DNA from 3 places in the Streptomyces sp. NBC_00466 genome. Region 3 is predicted to be linked to each of the others. Evidence: riboswitches for the same ligand, from Rfam matches in the RefSeq annotation. Region 3 holds a riboswitch; each other region holds the start of a gene.

What was found. A riboswitch is a leader RNA that binds a small molecule or an ion and turns the genes downstream of it on or off. The one in region 3 is predicted to bind cyclic di-AMP.
Positions count from the first base shown of each region.
Region 1: it holds a riboswitch for cyclic di-AMP, as region 3 does, so the genes downstream of both, OG210_RS19225 (transglycosylase family protein) here and OG210_RS29430 (C40 family peptidase) in region 3, are expected to answer to the same signal.
Region 2: it holds a riboswitch for cyclic di-AMP, as region 3 does, so the genes downstream of both, OG210_RS04220 (M23 family metallopeptidase) here and OG210_RS29430 (C40 family peptidase) in region 3, are expected to answer to the same signal.

Region 1 is NZ_CP107896.1:4,282,537-4,287,089, reverse strand. Features, by position in the region: gene eno (phosphopyruvate hydratase) at 1-634, opposite strand, end outside; gene OG210_RS19225 (transglycosylase family protein) at 921-1,631, opposite strand; cyclic di-AMP (ydaO/yuaA leader) riboswitch at 1,635-1,821, opposite strand; gene OG210_RS19220 (transglycosylase family protein) at 2,079-3,122, opposite strand; gene OG210_RS19215 (cytochrome P450) at 3,259-4,553, opposite strand, start outside.
Region 2 is NZ_CP107896.1:969,670-974,222, reverse strand. Features, by position in the region: gene OG210_RS04230 (M16 family metallopeptidase) at 1-1,350, shown strand, start outside; gene OG210_RS04225 (pitrilysin family protein) at 1,371-2,738, shown strand; cyclic di-AMP (ydaO/yuaA leader) riboswitch at 2,974-3,133, shown strand; gene OG210_RS04220 (M23 family metallopeptidase) at 3,146-3,937, shown strand; gene OG210_RS04215 (GntR family transcriptional regulator) at 4,191-4,553, shown strand, end outside.
Region 3 is NZ_CP107896.1:6,551,744-6,556,296, forward strand. Features, by position in the region: gene OG210_RS29415 (DUF397 domain-containing protein) at 39-266, opposite strand; gene OG210_RS29420 (helix-turn-helix transcriptional regulator) at 276-1,133, opposite strand; gene OG210_RS29425 (ATP-binding protein) at 1,367-1,798, shown strand; gene OG210_RS29430 (C40 family peptidase) at 1,830-2,303, opposite strand; cyclic di-AMP (ydaO/yuaA leader) riboswitch at 2,307-2,524, opposite strand; gene OG210_RS29435 (alpha/beta hydrolase) at 3,229-4,553, shown strand, end outside.

The DNA.
Region 1 (4,553 bases), 2.3 Mb from region 3:
GCGCGAAGCCGCCCTCGTCGCCGAGACCGGTCGACAGGCCCTTGGTCTTCAGGACCTTCTTGAGGGTGTGGTAGACCTCGGCGCCCCAGCGCAGCGCTTCCGAGAAGGACTCGGCGCCGATCGGCGCGATCATGAACTCCTGGATGTCGACGTTGGAGTCGGCGTGCGACCCGCCGTTCAGGATGTTCATCATCGGAACGGGCAGCAGGTGCGCGTTCGGGCCGCCCAGGTAGCGGAAGAGCGGGAGGTCGGAAGCCTCGGACGCGGCGTGCGCCACGGCGAGCGAGACGCCGAGGATGGCGTTGGCGCCGAGCGAGCCCTTGTTCTCCGTCGCGTCCAGGTCGAACATCGCCTGGTCGATCAGGCGCTGCTCGGTGGCGTCGTAGCCGACGAGCTCCGGCCCGATCTGCTCGATGACGGCGAGGACTGCCTTCTCGACACCCTTGCCCTGGTAACGGTTGGGGTCACCGTCGCGGAGCTCGATGGCCTCGAACGCACCGGTGGAGGCGCCGGACGGGACGGCGGCACGGCCCGTGCTGCCGTCGTCGAGGCCGACCTCGACCTCGACCGTGGGGTTGCCTCGGGAGTCCAGGATTTCCCGGGCTACGACGACGTCGATGGACGGCACTAGCATCTCCTTCTGGGATGTGACGCTATGGGCGCAGGGTCTCTGTGGCCTTGCGGCATGAGCCTAACCGGCTCGGAGCCATCAGCCGGCAGGGCGCCCGGACCCTGGGACGAAAAAGGGCCCAAAAGCTTGTATGACGGTGTGAAAGTCACCAAATTTACCAGATGGTGACCACGCCACCCTCCCCGGACGGGCCGCGGGACGAACCAGGACGCGGCTCCGGCGGAGAGACCCCCGGCCCGGCGCGTACGGGGGAGTCGCGCCGGGCCGGGGGTGCTGGGGAGAGCTGATATCAGCTCAGGTGGAGCTGCTGACCGGGGAAGATCAGGTTGGCGTCCTTCACGATGTCCTTGTTCAGGTCGTAGACCTTCTTCCAGCCACCGGAGACGTGCTCGGCCTTGGCGATCTTGGCGAGGGTGTCGCCGGCCTTGACCTTGTACTCGCCGTCGCCCTTCTGGACCGTGGTGGGCGCGGCGTGGCGGGGAGCGGCGTGCTTCGGGGCGGCCGGCGCACTGGTGCGGGCCTCACTGCGCGAAGCGGACTGCTGGTCGCTGTGGCTGCTCTGCTGGCCGGCGCTCGACGAGGAGGAGCCGCTGTTCGAACCGGTGGAGACGTCCGGGCTCGGACCGCCGCTGGTCAGGTTGCCGGCACCGGCGCAGGACCAGGCGCCCGGTCCCTGCATGGCGAGAAGCTTCTCGGCGGTGGCGATCTGCTGGCCCTTGGTGGCGAGGTCGGCACGCGGGGCGTACTGCGTACCGCCGGCGGCGGCCCAGCTGGAGTTGTTGAACTGGAGGCCGCCGTAGTAGCCGTTGCCCGTGTTGGTGGACCAGTTACCACCGGACTCGCACTGCGCGACGGCGTCCCAGGTGGAGACCGAAGCGGCGGAGGCCGAGGTCGCCCCGATCAGCGGAACGGCCACAGCGGCACCGGCAACACCGGCGAGCGTGGCGACGCGAACGGCCTTCGAGGGGCGACGGTGCTTGGACTTGCTGGAAAACAGCATGACGGATCTCCTCACCGACGCCTACGAGGTGAGCTGTCGGGTTCGGGCCAATGAGTTGCCCGGCTGCGCGACCTAGCGCACAGCTTCACCCCAAGCCGGTCCCGGTTCGTGCCGTTCTCTGACTCTGAACGGACGGCCGGCCCCGGCGCTTACCTGGGTCCCCCGCTCCTGCCTGCGGCGCTTCTTAGCGTCAACTGCTTCCCTTCGACCGATGGCAGGATTCGGCGTGGCGATCGAAGAGGCCCGCGGTGCGAGCGGTCTGACCGTAATCACAGGACCCCCCGATATTCAAAGATGAACATCGGGGGAGAAATCCCTGGTTTACGACCCCGCGTTACCCGTTTCTGCAGGTGAGGGACGGCGTACGCCGGGCGGACAGTCCGGACATTCAGCAGGGCCGACGAGAGTCATGTCTCACTCGAACAGAAGCGGACATACAATCCCGAACTACCCCTGGTTTCGGTCGAGATCAAGGCTCTGGCCAGGAACGATGAAGTCCGGATCGCCTCCGACGGTCCGATGGTTCGCCGCGTAGAGCGCGGGCCATCCGCCGGGCAGATCGTGCGCCTCCGCGATGGACCAGAGGTTGTCACCCGCGCGGACGGTGTAGCTGCCGTCCGTACGGGCGTCATCCCGGGACGTCTCCCCGCCGCGTGAAGCGTGCCGGCCGGTCTCGTCATGGCTCGCACCGGAGTCGCCCGCGGCCTCGCCGCCCCGGTGCCTGCCGACCCCCGAGTGCGCCGAGCCGGAAGGGGCGGGAGACGCGGAGTCCGACGGGCCGGGCGTGACGGATGTACTGGAGCCCGAAGTATCCGAAGAACCCGAATGGCCCGAATTGCTGGAAGAGTCCGATGCATCCGATGAAGGGTCAGATGCCGGAGATGACGGTGATGATGGGGTCGGCGATCCGGAAGGGGAACCCGACGGAGGGCCCGAGGGGGAATCGGACGGGCTCGGACTCGCCTGCTTCGACGGCGTCCGCGTGGACGGCGTCCCCTTCGAACCGTCCGCACCCGTGTCCGCGCCCGACGGGTGCTTGGTGGACGCGGACGGCTTCGTGGGGCTGGGGCTCGCGGTGTCCGGGGAGCCCGGGTCCACCGTGGCCGTGTCCGCGTCGTCCTTCGTCAGCCCGGCGATGGCCGCACAACTGGCCCAGGGGGTCGCACCCTCGGCCGCGTACACCTTCTGGGCGACGGCTATCTGCTGGGAGCGGCTGGCCAGGTCGGGGCGGGCCGCGTACTGCCCGCCGCCGTACTTGTCCCAGGTCGCCTGCGAGAACTGGAGGCCGCCGTAGTGCCCGTTGTTGAGGTCGGTGCTCCAGATGCCGCCGCTCTCACACAGCGCCACCCGGTCCCAGGTCGTGGCGTCAGCCGCGTGGGCGCCGGTCGACGCCAGCAGCGGAAGGGCGATGGCCGAGCCCGTAACTCCTGCCGCTACGACAAGAGCTGGGGCCTGACGGGGGCGGCGGTGCCGACCGTTCCCGGTGCGCATGCGGTGGCCTTCCGTGTGACGGATGAGTCGAGGGGTGAACGTAGCCGCACTCGAACACCAGTCACAAGTCGATGCAGTGGAGATCACATGAAAGTCACGTTCTTGACACCCCGTCAGTCATGCACCGGTCAGGCCGTCAGTTCGGCGGCGTACCGAACTCCACCGGAAGCGTGCGCAATCCCCGCATGATGAGCCCGCCACGCCAGCGCAAATCGCCAGGTTCTGCCGCAAGTCGCAGGTCCGGCAGACGGCGCAGCAGTGTGGCGAGCGCGGTCTGCGCCTCCAGCCGGGCGAGGGGCGCGCCGAGGCAGTAGTGGATGCCGTGCCCGTACCCCAGATGCTGGTTGTCGGTGCGTGAGAGGTCGAGTGTGTCGGGCTCGGCGAAGCGCTCGGGATCGCGGTCGGCGGCGGCCAGCACGACCAGTACGGGATCGCCCTCCGCGATGGACTGCCCGCCCAGGGTCAGCGCCTCGGTGGCGAACCGCCAGGTCGCCAGCTCCACCGGCCCGTCGTACCGCAGGAGTTCCTCCACACCGGTGGCGAGGAGGCCGGTCTCGCCCGCCGCCAGTGACGCCTCCAGGCGCGCCCGCTGGTCCGGATTGCGGAGCAGCGCGTACATACCGTTGCCGATGAGGTTGACCGTCGTCTCGAACCCGGCGAAGAGCAGGATGAACGCCATCGCCGCCGCTTCGTTCTCGGTCAGGTGCTCGCCGTCGTCGCTCGCCCTGATGAGCCCGGAGATGAGGTCGTCGCCGGGGTTCTCCCGCTTTCGGTGGATGAGTTCGGCGAGGTAGTTCCGCATCTTCTTGACCGACCGCGCGACCCCGCCGCGCGGCCCGCCGCCGTGACGGATCATCATGCCCGCCCAGTCGCGGAAGTCGTCCTGGTCCTCACGGGGGACGCCGAGCAGGTCGCAGATGGCGTAGATGGGGAGCGGAAAGGCGAAGTCATGGATGAGGTCGGCCTGGCCCCCGGCCTGCCCCCGGGCCTGTCCCCCGGCCTCCGCCCGGGTCCCTCCCCGGGGTTCTTCCCGGGGCTCTCCCTCGGGCTCCTCCTCTCCCCCTTCTTCTCCCGCGCTCCTCGCCACGAAGGCGTCGATCAGCTGGTCCGTCAGCTCCTGCACGCGCGGTGCGAAGAGCGCGACGGTGCGCGGGGTGAACGCCTTGGAGACCAGACGCCGCAGCCGGGTGTGGTCCGGCGGGTCGATGTTCAGCAGATGCGTCATCAGCTCCGCCTTGCGCTCGCCCGGAATGCCGGTCTTGCCCTTGGCGTGCGGGGACTCCGCGTGGTGCGCGGGGTTCTTCGACAGCCGGGGCTCGGCGAGTGCCGTCCGCGCGTCCGCGTACCGCGTCACGAGCCAGGCCTCCACCCCGCTCGGGAGCGCGGTCCTGTGGACGGGCGCGTTCTCGCGGAGCCAGGCGTACGCGGGGT
Region 2 (4,553 bases), 5.6 Mb from region 3:
CTGACAGCGACCGAGCACCGGCTGGCCAACGGCCTGCGGGTGGTGCTCTCCGAGGACCACCTGACCCCGGTCGCCGCGGTCTGCCTCTGGTACGACGTCGGTTCACGCCACGAGGTCAAGGGGCGTACCGGACTCGCCCACCTCTTCGAGCACCTGATGTTCCAGGGCTCCGGACAGGTCGAGGGGAACGGCCACTTCGAGCTGGTACAGGGGGCCGGGGGCTCGCTCAACGGCACCACCAGCTTCGAGCGGACCAACTACTTCGAGACGATGCCCACGCACCAGCTGGAGTTGGCGCTCTGGCTCGAAGCCGACCGGATGGGCTCCCTCCTCGCCGCGCTCGACGAGGAGTCGATGGAGAACCAGCGGGACGTCGTCAAGAACGAGCGGCGCCAGCGCTACGACAACGTGCCGTACGGCACGGCGTTCGAGAAGCTGACCGCCCTCTCGTACCCCGAGGGCCACCCGTACCACCACACGCCGATCGGCTCCATGGCCGACCTGGACGCGGCGACGCTGGAGGACGCCCGCGCGTTCTTCCGTACGAACTACGCGCCCAACAATGCCGTCCTGTCGGTCGTCGGCGACATCGACCCGGAGCAGACGCTCGCCTGGGTCGAGAAGTACTTCGGCACCATCCCCTCCCACGACGGCAAGCAGCCGCCGCGGGACGGCTCGCTGCCCGACACCCTCGGCGGTGAGGTGCGCGAGGAGCTGTACGAGGAAGTGCCCTCGCGTGCCCTGATGGCCGCCTACCGGCTCCCCGAGGACGGCACCCGCGCGTGCGACGCGGCGGACATCGCGCTGACCATCCTGGGAGGCGGCGAGTCGTCGCTGCTCCACAACAGGCTGGTCCGCCGGGACCGTACGGCGGTCGCCGCCGGCTTCGGCATGCTGCGCCTCTCCGGCGCTCCCTCGCTCGGCTGGCTGGACGTCAAGACATCGGGCGGTGTCGAGGTCCCGCAGATCGAGGCGGCCGTCGACGAGGAGCTGGCCCGCTTCGCCGCCGAGGGCCCCACGGCCGAGGAGATGGAGCGCGCGCAGGCCCAGCTGGAGCGCGAGTGGCTCGACCGGCTCGGTACGGTCGCCGGCCGGGCCGACGAACTGTGCAGGTACGCCGTGCTGTTCGGCGACCCGCAGCTGGCGCTGACCGCGGTGGGCCGGGTGCTCGACATCACGGCCGACGAGGTGCAGCAGGTCGCCAAGGCCCGGCTGCGCCCCGACAACAGGGCTGTGCTGGTGTACGAGCCCGTCACCGCCGATGAGCCCGAAGAGACCAGTGCGGACGGCGGGTCCGACGAGGCCACCGCAGCCACCGCGACCACCGAGAGCACAGAGGCGGACCAGTGACCGACCCCGCGGCCGTGATGATGGCCTTCCACCCGCAGCCCCAGGCTGGTGCCCCCAGGCCCTGGGCATTCCCGGCCCCCGAGCGCTCCACCCTGCCCAACGGCCTGACGGTGCTGCGCTGCGACCGTCCCGGACAGCAGGTCGTCGCTGTCGAGATCAGCCTCGACGCCCCGCTGGACGCCGAGCCCGAGGGGCTCGACGGCATCGCCACGATCATGGCGAGGGCCCTCTCCGAGGGCACCGACAAGCACAGCGCCGAGGAGTTCGCCGCCGAGCTGGAGCGCTGTGGCGCCACTCTCGACGCGCACGCCGACCACCCCGGGGTCCGGGTCTCCCTCGAAGTGCCGGTCTCCCGGCTGCCCAAGGCGCTCGGCCTGCTCGCCGACGCGCTGCGGGCGCCCGCCTTCGCCCCGAGTGAGGTCGAGCGGATCGTGGGCAACCGGCTCGACGAGATCCCGCACGAGCTGGCCAACCCGGCCCGCCGCGCGGCCAAGCAGCTCTCCAAGGAGCTCTTCCCGGCCACCGCGCGTATGTCGCGTCCGCGCCAGGGCACCGAGGAGACGGTGGCGCGCATCGACGCGGCCGCCGTCCGCGCCTTCTACGACGCGTACGTACGGCCGGCGACAGCCACCGCCGTGGTCGTCGGCGATCTGGCGGGGACCGACCTGGACGCGGTGCTCGCCGAGAGCCTCGGCGAGTGGAAGGGCAACGCGGGCACGCCCCGGCCGGTGCCCCCGATCACCGCGGACGACACCGGCCGCGTCATCGTCGTGGACCGCCCCGGAGCGGTCCAGACCCAGCTGCTGATCGGCCGGATCGGCGCCGACCGGCACGACCGTGTCTGGCCCGCCCAGGTCCTCGGCACGTACTGCCTGGGCGGCACGCTCACCTCCCGTCTGGACCGCGTCCTGCGCGAGGAGAAGGGCTACACCTACGGCGTGCGGGCCTTCAGCCAGGTCCTCCGCTCCGCCCCCGACGGCACCGGCGCCGCCATGCTCGCCATCAGCGGTTCGGTGGACACCGAGTCGACAGGACCCGCGCTCGACGACCTCTGGAAGGTCCTCAGGACGCTGGCCGCCGACGGACTGACCGACACCGAGCGGGACATCGCGGTACAGAACCTGGTGGGCGTCGCACCGCTGAAGTACGAGACGGCCGCCGCGGTCGCGGCCACGCTCGCCGACCAGGTGGAGCAGCACCTGCCGGACGACTTCCAGGCACAGCTGTACGCGCGCCTCGCCGCGACCGGCACGGTCGAGGCGACCGCCGCCGTGGTCTCCGCGTTCCCCGACGACCGGCTGGTGACGGTCCTGGTGGGGGATGCCGCGCAGATCGCGGAGCCGGTCAGGGCGCTGGGCATCGGCGAAGTGACCGTGGTCGCGAGCTGAGTTCCGGCTGACCCGGTGCGCCGGGCGGCCGGGGCGGATCTGCGGGGTCCCGGTGGGCAGTGCGCCCGCCGGGACCCCGGCTGCGTGCCGGGGCTGTGCGCGGCCTCCGGGAGGTGTGCCCGTACGTGTGCCTGTGGGATGTGCGACAAAACCCGCTGTCTGTTTGGCGCAACCGGGACGCACCACTTACCGTCGCACTCGCTGTCCGTCGGACGTAAGCCGCAACCGCGGCGCCGGGCAGCGATCGCCGAGTCCCCGTCAGGCGCGAGCCCGGGGAGCCGGGGACCCACTCAGTCCCTGGGGTGAATCGGGGCCGCTCCGCAGGGGCGGGCCCGTAGGAGACCTTCCTGCTCCGAACCCGTCAGCTAACCCGGTAGGCGAGAGGGAAGGAAAGGACCAGCCTCTTCATGGCGTTCAGCCGCCCTACCGGCAAGCACCGTGCCCCGAAGCACCTGACCCGCAGGACCGCGGGCGTCGCCGGAGTCGCCACCCTCGCCACGGCCGGTGTTCTCGGCACCCTCGCCTCCCCGGCGATGGCCGACAGCGCACAGGTCTCCACCGCGCAGGAAGCCCGTCTCGACCGGACCATCCTCGTCGGTGACACCGTGGCAGACCGGATAGCCGCCCAGGTCACCGCACAGCAGCACGAGGCCGACCACGCCGAGGCCGTGGCGAAGGCCAAGGCCGCCGCCAAGGCCAGGGCCGCAGCCGCGAAGGCGAAGGCCGAGCGGGAGCGCGAGGCGAAGGCGGCCAAGCAGCGCGCGGCCCGGGCCGCTGCCCGCAAGCGCCTCAACGCCTATGTGGTCCCGGTCGCCAACTCCTATGTCTCCACCGGCTACAAGACCGGCGGCAGCCTCTGGTCGTCCGGCAGCCACACCGGCATCGACTTCCACGCCGCGAGCGGCACCCCGGTCCACGCCGTCGGCGCGGGCACGGTCGTGGAGGCCGGCTGGGGCGGTGCGTACGGCAACAACATCGTCATCCGGATGCACGACGGCACGTACACGCAGTACGGCCATCTCTCGTCCATCGGCGTCTCGGTCGGCCAGTCCGTCACATCGGACGAGCAGATCGCACTCTCCGGCGCCACCGGCAACACCACCGGCCCGCACCTCCACTTCGAGGCCCGCACGGGACCGGACTACGGCTCGGACATCGACCCCGTCGCCTACCTGCGCTCACACGGCGTCAACGTCTGACCCCGGCTGTCCCGCCCGTGTGGCCCCGGCGCTCCCGGCCCTGTCGTCCAAGCGCCGCGGCCACACGCGTTCCGGTGTTCGCATTCGCACGGATATCTTCCCCGCGCCCGGTCTTCGTACGTCCGGTTTTTGCCTGGCCAAAAGATATCCATGATTTACCGGGGGCCTTCGGGAATTAACCTGCCCTGTCATAGAGTCGCCGCACAGGTGCGTACGGACCGCGAAATGCGGGCGTCGATGCGGAGGTTCGGTCATGCGCGTTCCCGCACATTCGGTATGCACGGCAATCCGTGACGACATCATCTCGGGGGTGTACGAGCGGGGTGGCCGGCTGACGGAGGAGGTGCTCGCGCGCCGCTACGGCGTCTCCCGTGTCCCTGTCCGTGAGGCCCTGCGGACCCTGGAGTCCGAGGGGTTCGTGGTCACCCGCCGCCATGCGGGCGCCTGTGTCGCCGAACCGACCGAGCAGGAGGCGGCCGACCTGCTGGAGATACGGATGCTGCTGGAGCCGATGGGCGCGGCGCGCGCTGCCCAGCGGCGGACCGAGGCCCATCTGAAGGTGCTCCGCGGCCTGGTCAGGCTCGGTCAGGAGCGGGCCGGGCACGGCCAGGGCGAG
Region 3 (4,553 bases):
ACCGCTGCCCGTTACCCGCTGCCCGCTCGATTCGCCGGTCAACGGCTCCCCGCGTCGGGCACCGAGGCCAGGAAGCAGCTCCAGGCGCCCGCTCCGAAGAGCAGCGCCGGGTGGTTCACGCGCTTGGAGTCACGGACGGCCAGCAGACCGCCGTCGAGTAACGCGGCCTCGACGCAGTTGTTCATCCCGGTGCTGCGGCTGCTGCGCCGCCACCGCGCGCCGTACAGAGAAGTACTGGAAGGGACGTTCGCAGGACGTGCGGACATGGTGCCTCCCTAGACGCCGTCACCGATCACGGCGATGAGATCCAACGATTGCTGCTGCGGAAGGGCGCGCGCCTGGATCCTGCGGAACGCGGCGCTGTACGCCTTGAGTTCTTCTTTCCGTTCCAGATAACGACTACTCATCAAATGGTCAAGAACGACCACATCCAGATCAATGATGTTCGAAAAAGAGAAGATAGTGAAAGATCCGGTGAGTCCGAGGTGCCCTCCGGCGGCGAACGGCATGACCTGCAACCGCACATGAGGCAGCCGGGCGACCTCCTGTACATGCCGTAACTGCTCCGCCATCACCCCGCGCCCACCGATCCGCCGGTGCAGGGCCGCCTCATCGACGACCGCGCTCAGCTCCAGCGGCGGATCCGCGTCCAGCACCCGCTGCCGGGCCAGCCGCACATCGACCAGTGAGTCCACGGTCCGGGCCGGCAGCCCGTCGAGCGAGGCCCGGGTGACCGCCTTCGCGTAGCCGGGCGTCTGCAGCAGACCGGGCATCACCGACGTCTCGAAGGTGTGCGCCGTGCACGCCTGGGACTCCAGCCTGATGAAGTCCCGGTACTGGGCGGGCAGCAGACGCCGGTAGCTGTGCCACCAGCCGGCGCTCTCGTCGGCCCCCGCGCCGCACAGCGCCTCCAGGAGTTCGCGCTGCGCCGTGTCCCGCACACCGTACGCATGGAGCAACAGGGCTACGTCGGACGGCTTCACACCACTGCGCCCGGTCTCGATCCTGCTCACCTTCGACTGATGCCAGCCGGCGAGCCGGGCCGCTGCCGCGCTGGTCAGACCTGCCAGGACACGCAGTCTGCGCAGCTCGGCACCGAGTTTGACGCGGCGCACCTCGGGGCTGCTCCGCACCGCGTTCTCCCTCCGGTCGGCCGTTTCTGCAAACGTGCCATCCCGGCCGTCAAATACGGTCTTCCGTCGCAGAGTTCATCACTTTGAGCGACAGATATATGCACATCTTTGTGGATGGCCCGTGCTGCGGTCACTATGAGTGTCACGCTCGCACGAAGCGCCACCTGAGGCCGTCTCGAAGTGCATCCGTCACGAGATCCGCGCCGGCAGCGGTGGGAAAGGGACAGGCCGTCATGGCAGACCACCAGGAAGCTTCAGTCACCCTGCCGAGCGAGCCGGCTTCGGTACCGGCCGCCCGGACGTTCGTGGCCCGTGTGCTCACCGGATGGGGGCTGCCTCCCGACGCGGAGCTGGCGGACACCATCCGGCTGATCGTCTCGGAGCTCGCGACCAACGCGGTGCAGCACACCTTCGGCACGTCCCCCACTTTCACGGTGCAGGCCGTCCTGGACCGGGACGAGCGGCTGTGCGTCGGCGTCACCGACAGCCATCCGCGCTGGCCGCAGCGGCTGCCCGCGGCGGTGCAGCAGGACAACGGCCGGGGCATGGTCATCATCCGCTGGCTGGCGGCCGAGAACGGCGGGCGGCTGTCGGTCACCCCGACGCGGGACGGCGGCAAGACCGTCTGGATCGCCCTGCCCTGGACCGCCGCGGTCCAGGGCTGAACGAACCCGCGGCCGACGACTCCCGGCGGCTTCAGCCCACCCGGCCGTACCAGACGCTGTGGGTCCAGATCCTCTCCAGCCTGACCACGGCGCCGGTCTTGGGGGCGTGCCAGATCTTCCCGTGCCCCGCGTAGATGCCGACGTGGTAGACGCTCCGGCCGTAGTGGAAGAACACCAGGTCGCCCCGGTGCCGGGCCCAGGCCGGGATATGGCTTACGCGGTTGTACTGCGCCTGGGCGGTGCGGGGCAGCTGTTTGCCCACCTGTTTGTACGAGTAGAGCGTCAGGCCCGAGCAGTCGAACCGGGATGGCCCTGTCGCCCCCCACTGATAGGGCGAACCCCTTTTGGAGGCCGCGATCTGCACGGCCTGGGAGGCGTGCGCGGCGGCCTGTGCCTCCGCGGTCGCGCCCGGTGCCAGCGAGGTCCCCGCGACAGCGGCGAGGGCGAGGGCCGAAGCTGTTCCGGCCCGGGTGAGAAGAGACGGGACATGAATCTGCGCAGTCATGCGCAACCCTTCGCAAACCGCCTGTGAAGGATGACCTGTCGGGTTCGGGCCGGCGAAGTTGCCCGGCCGCCCGGCAGGATGACCGACTGATCAAGTCGGCCGTCCCACCAGGCGGCTTCACCCCGAGGAGCGACGTCGCTGTCGCCCCGGACTGCCTGGGTCCTCCACTCCTGCCGATCCACTCGTGTCGACCAGACATCCGGGAGCGGCGGCAGGACTCGGCGTCCGCCCGGACCGCCCCGCCGTGGTGGCGGGGGCTTGTCGTCTCCCGGATCTTCACCCATGGCACGGTGGATTCCCGGCGTACGCGCCGATTTGTGATGCTTCGGGGTCACTGGCCTGTTCGAGTGGATGCCACCGGAACCGGACCAGGGGATTCTGTCGGCGCACGGCCCTCACCTGGGGCGCAGCAGGGGTCCCGGGCGGAGTGCCGGTCCGAAGTGCAACTCGGTGCGGCCACTGGATCTCCGCGTGTCTACGCCTTCCGGGGGGCGCCCATCGGTGTACCGGCAACCGCCCGAAAGCCGGATCCGCGCCGGTTTTCCCCCTGTGGGGATCTCTGTGCGGATGCCGCGCGAAGGTGTCATGGCCCGGATGCCGGTGATGTCGGCACGTCCGCACCAGGGTTGACGCACCGTCGGCCTCGTCGTGCGCCCTGAGGGGGCTGGGTCACCCGTAATCGGCAACGCGGGGCGGAGTGGCCCGAGTTCACCGGCGTCCGGCCAACTTGACCGCCCCCGTCCCCCCGTTGGGCGCGAGGGGATCCGCGCGCGTTGCACCGCTCACCGGGACCGGTCTCTCCGCATTTCGGGTTGGCAAAGAACGCCCATGCGGCCTGTTGTCAGGGACCGTTCACAAGAAAGGATCCCCGGTACGTACTGGAGAGCGCCGGACGAACGGCGCTTCGCACAGGGGGAGGTACCACGTGAGACGCACCGCAGTGCTCGGCTCGGCCGGCGCTCTGGCCGCGGCGACTCTCATAGCCGGCGCCATGGCAGCGCCGTCGGCCACCGCCGACGGCCGCGGCCACGCCGGCCCGGAGGCGCACGGTGTGGCCGTCGCCGCCGCTCGGGCGGCGACGGCCGGGATCGACTGGCAGGACTGTCCTGCGGACTGGGCGCTCGCGAAGCCCATCCAGTGCGGCTGGGTGACCGTGCCGGTCGACTACGCACACCCGGATGGCCGGACGATCAAGCTCGCGGTGGACCGGGCTCTGAGCACCGGCACCGCGTCGCAGCGGCAGGGCTCCCTCGTCTACAACCCCGGTGGCCCCGGCGCTTCGGGTATGCGCTTCCCCGCCAGGTCCACCACCGGGAGCGCGCTCTGGGTCAACACCGCCAAGGCGTACGACTTCGTGGGCTTCGACCCGCGCGGCGTGGGCCACTCGGCGCCGGTCTCCTGCATGGACCCGCAGAAGTACGTCAGCGCCCCCAAGGCCGATCCGGTCCCGGACAGTGCGGCCGACAAGCAGGTCCAGCGCAAGCTCGCAGCGCAGTACGCGGACGGCTGCGAGCAGCGCAGCGGTGCGATGCTGCCGTATCTGACCACGCCGAACACGGCGCGCGACCTCGACGTCATCAGGGCGGCGCTCGGCGAGAAGAAGCTCAACTACCTGGGAGTCTCCTACGGCACCTATCTCGGCGCCGTGTACGGAACGCTCTTCCCGGGCCATGTCCGCCGGATGATCGTGGACAGTGTGGTCGACCCGAAGCAGTCGAACATCTGGTACGAGGCCAACCTCAACCAGGACGTCGCCTTCCAGGGCCGCTGGAACGACTGGCAGAACTGGGTCGCCGCCAACGACGCCGCCTTCCACATCGGGAAGACGGCAGCCGCCGTCGAACAGCAGTGGGTGAAGCTGCGCGCCACAGCGAAGAAGCATCCGATCGGCGGGGTCGTGGGCCCCGCCGAACTGCTCGGGTTCTTCCAGAACGCGCCGTACTACGACTCCTCCTGGGTACCGGTCGCCAAGGCCTGGAGCCAGTACCTCGCCGGTGATCCGAAGCCGCTGATCGATGCCGCAGGGCCCGATATGGCGGACACCGCGGGCAACATCTCCGCGGAGAACGGCACAGCCGTCTACACGTCGGTCGAGTGCGCCGACGCCAAGTGGCCGACCGACTGGCGGACATGGGACCGGGACAACACCCGGCTCAACAAGGACAACCCGTTCCTCACCTGGTCCAACGCCTGGATGAACCTGCCGTGCGCCACCTGGCCCGCGAAGCAGCAGACCCCGGTGAACGTCCA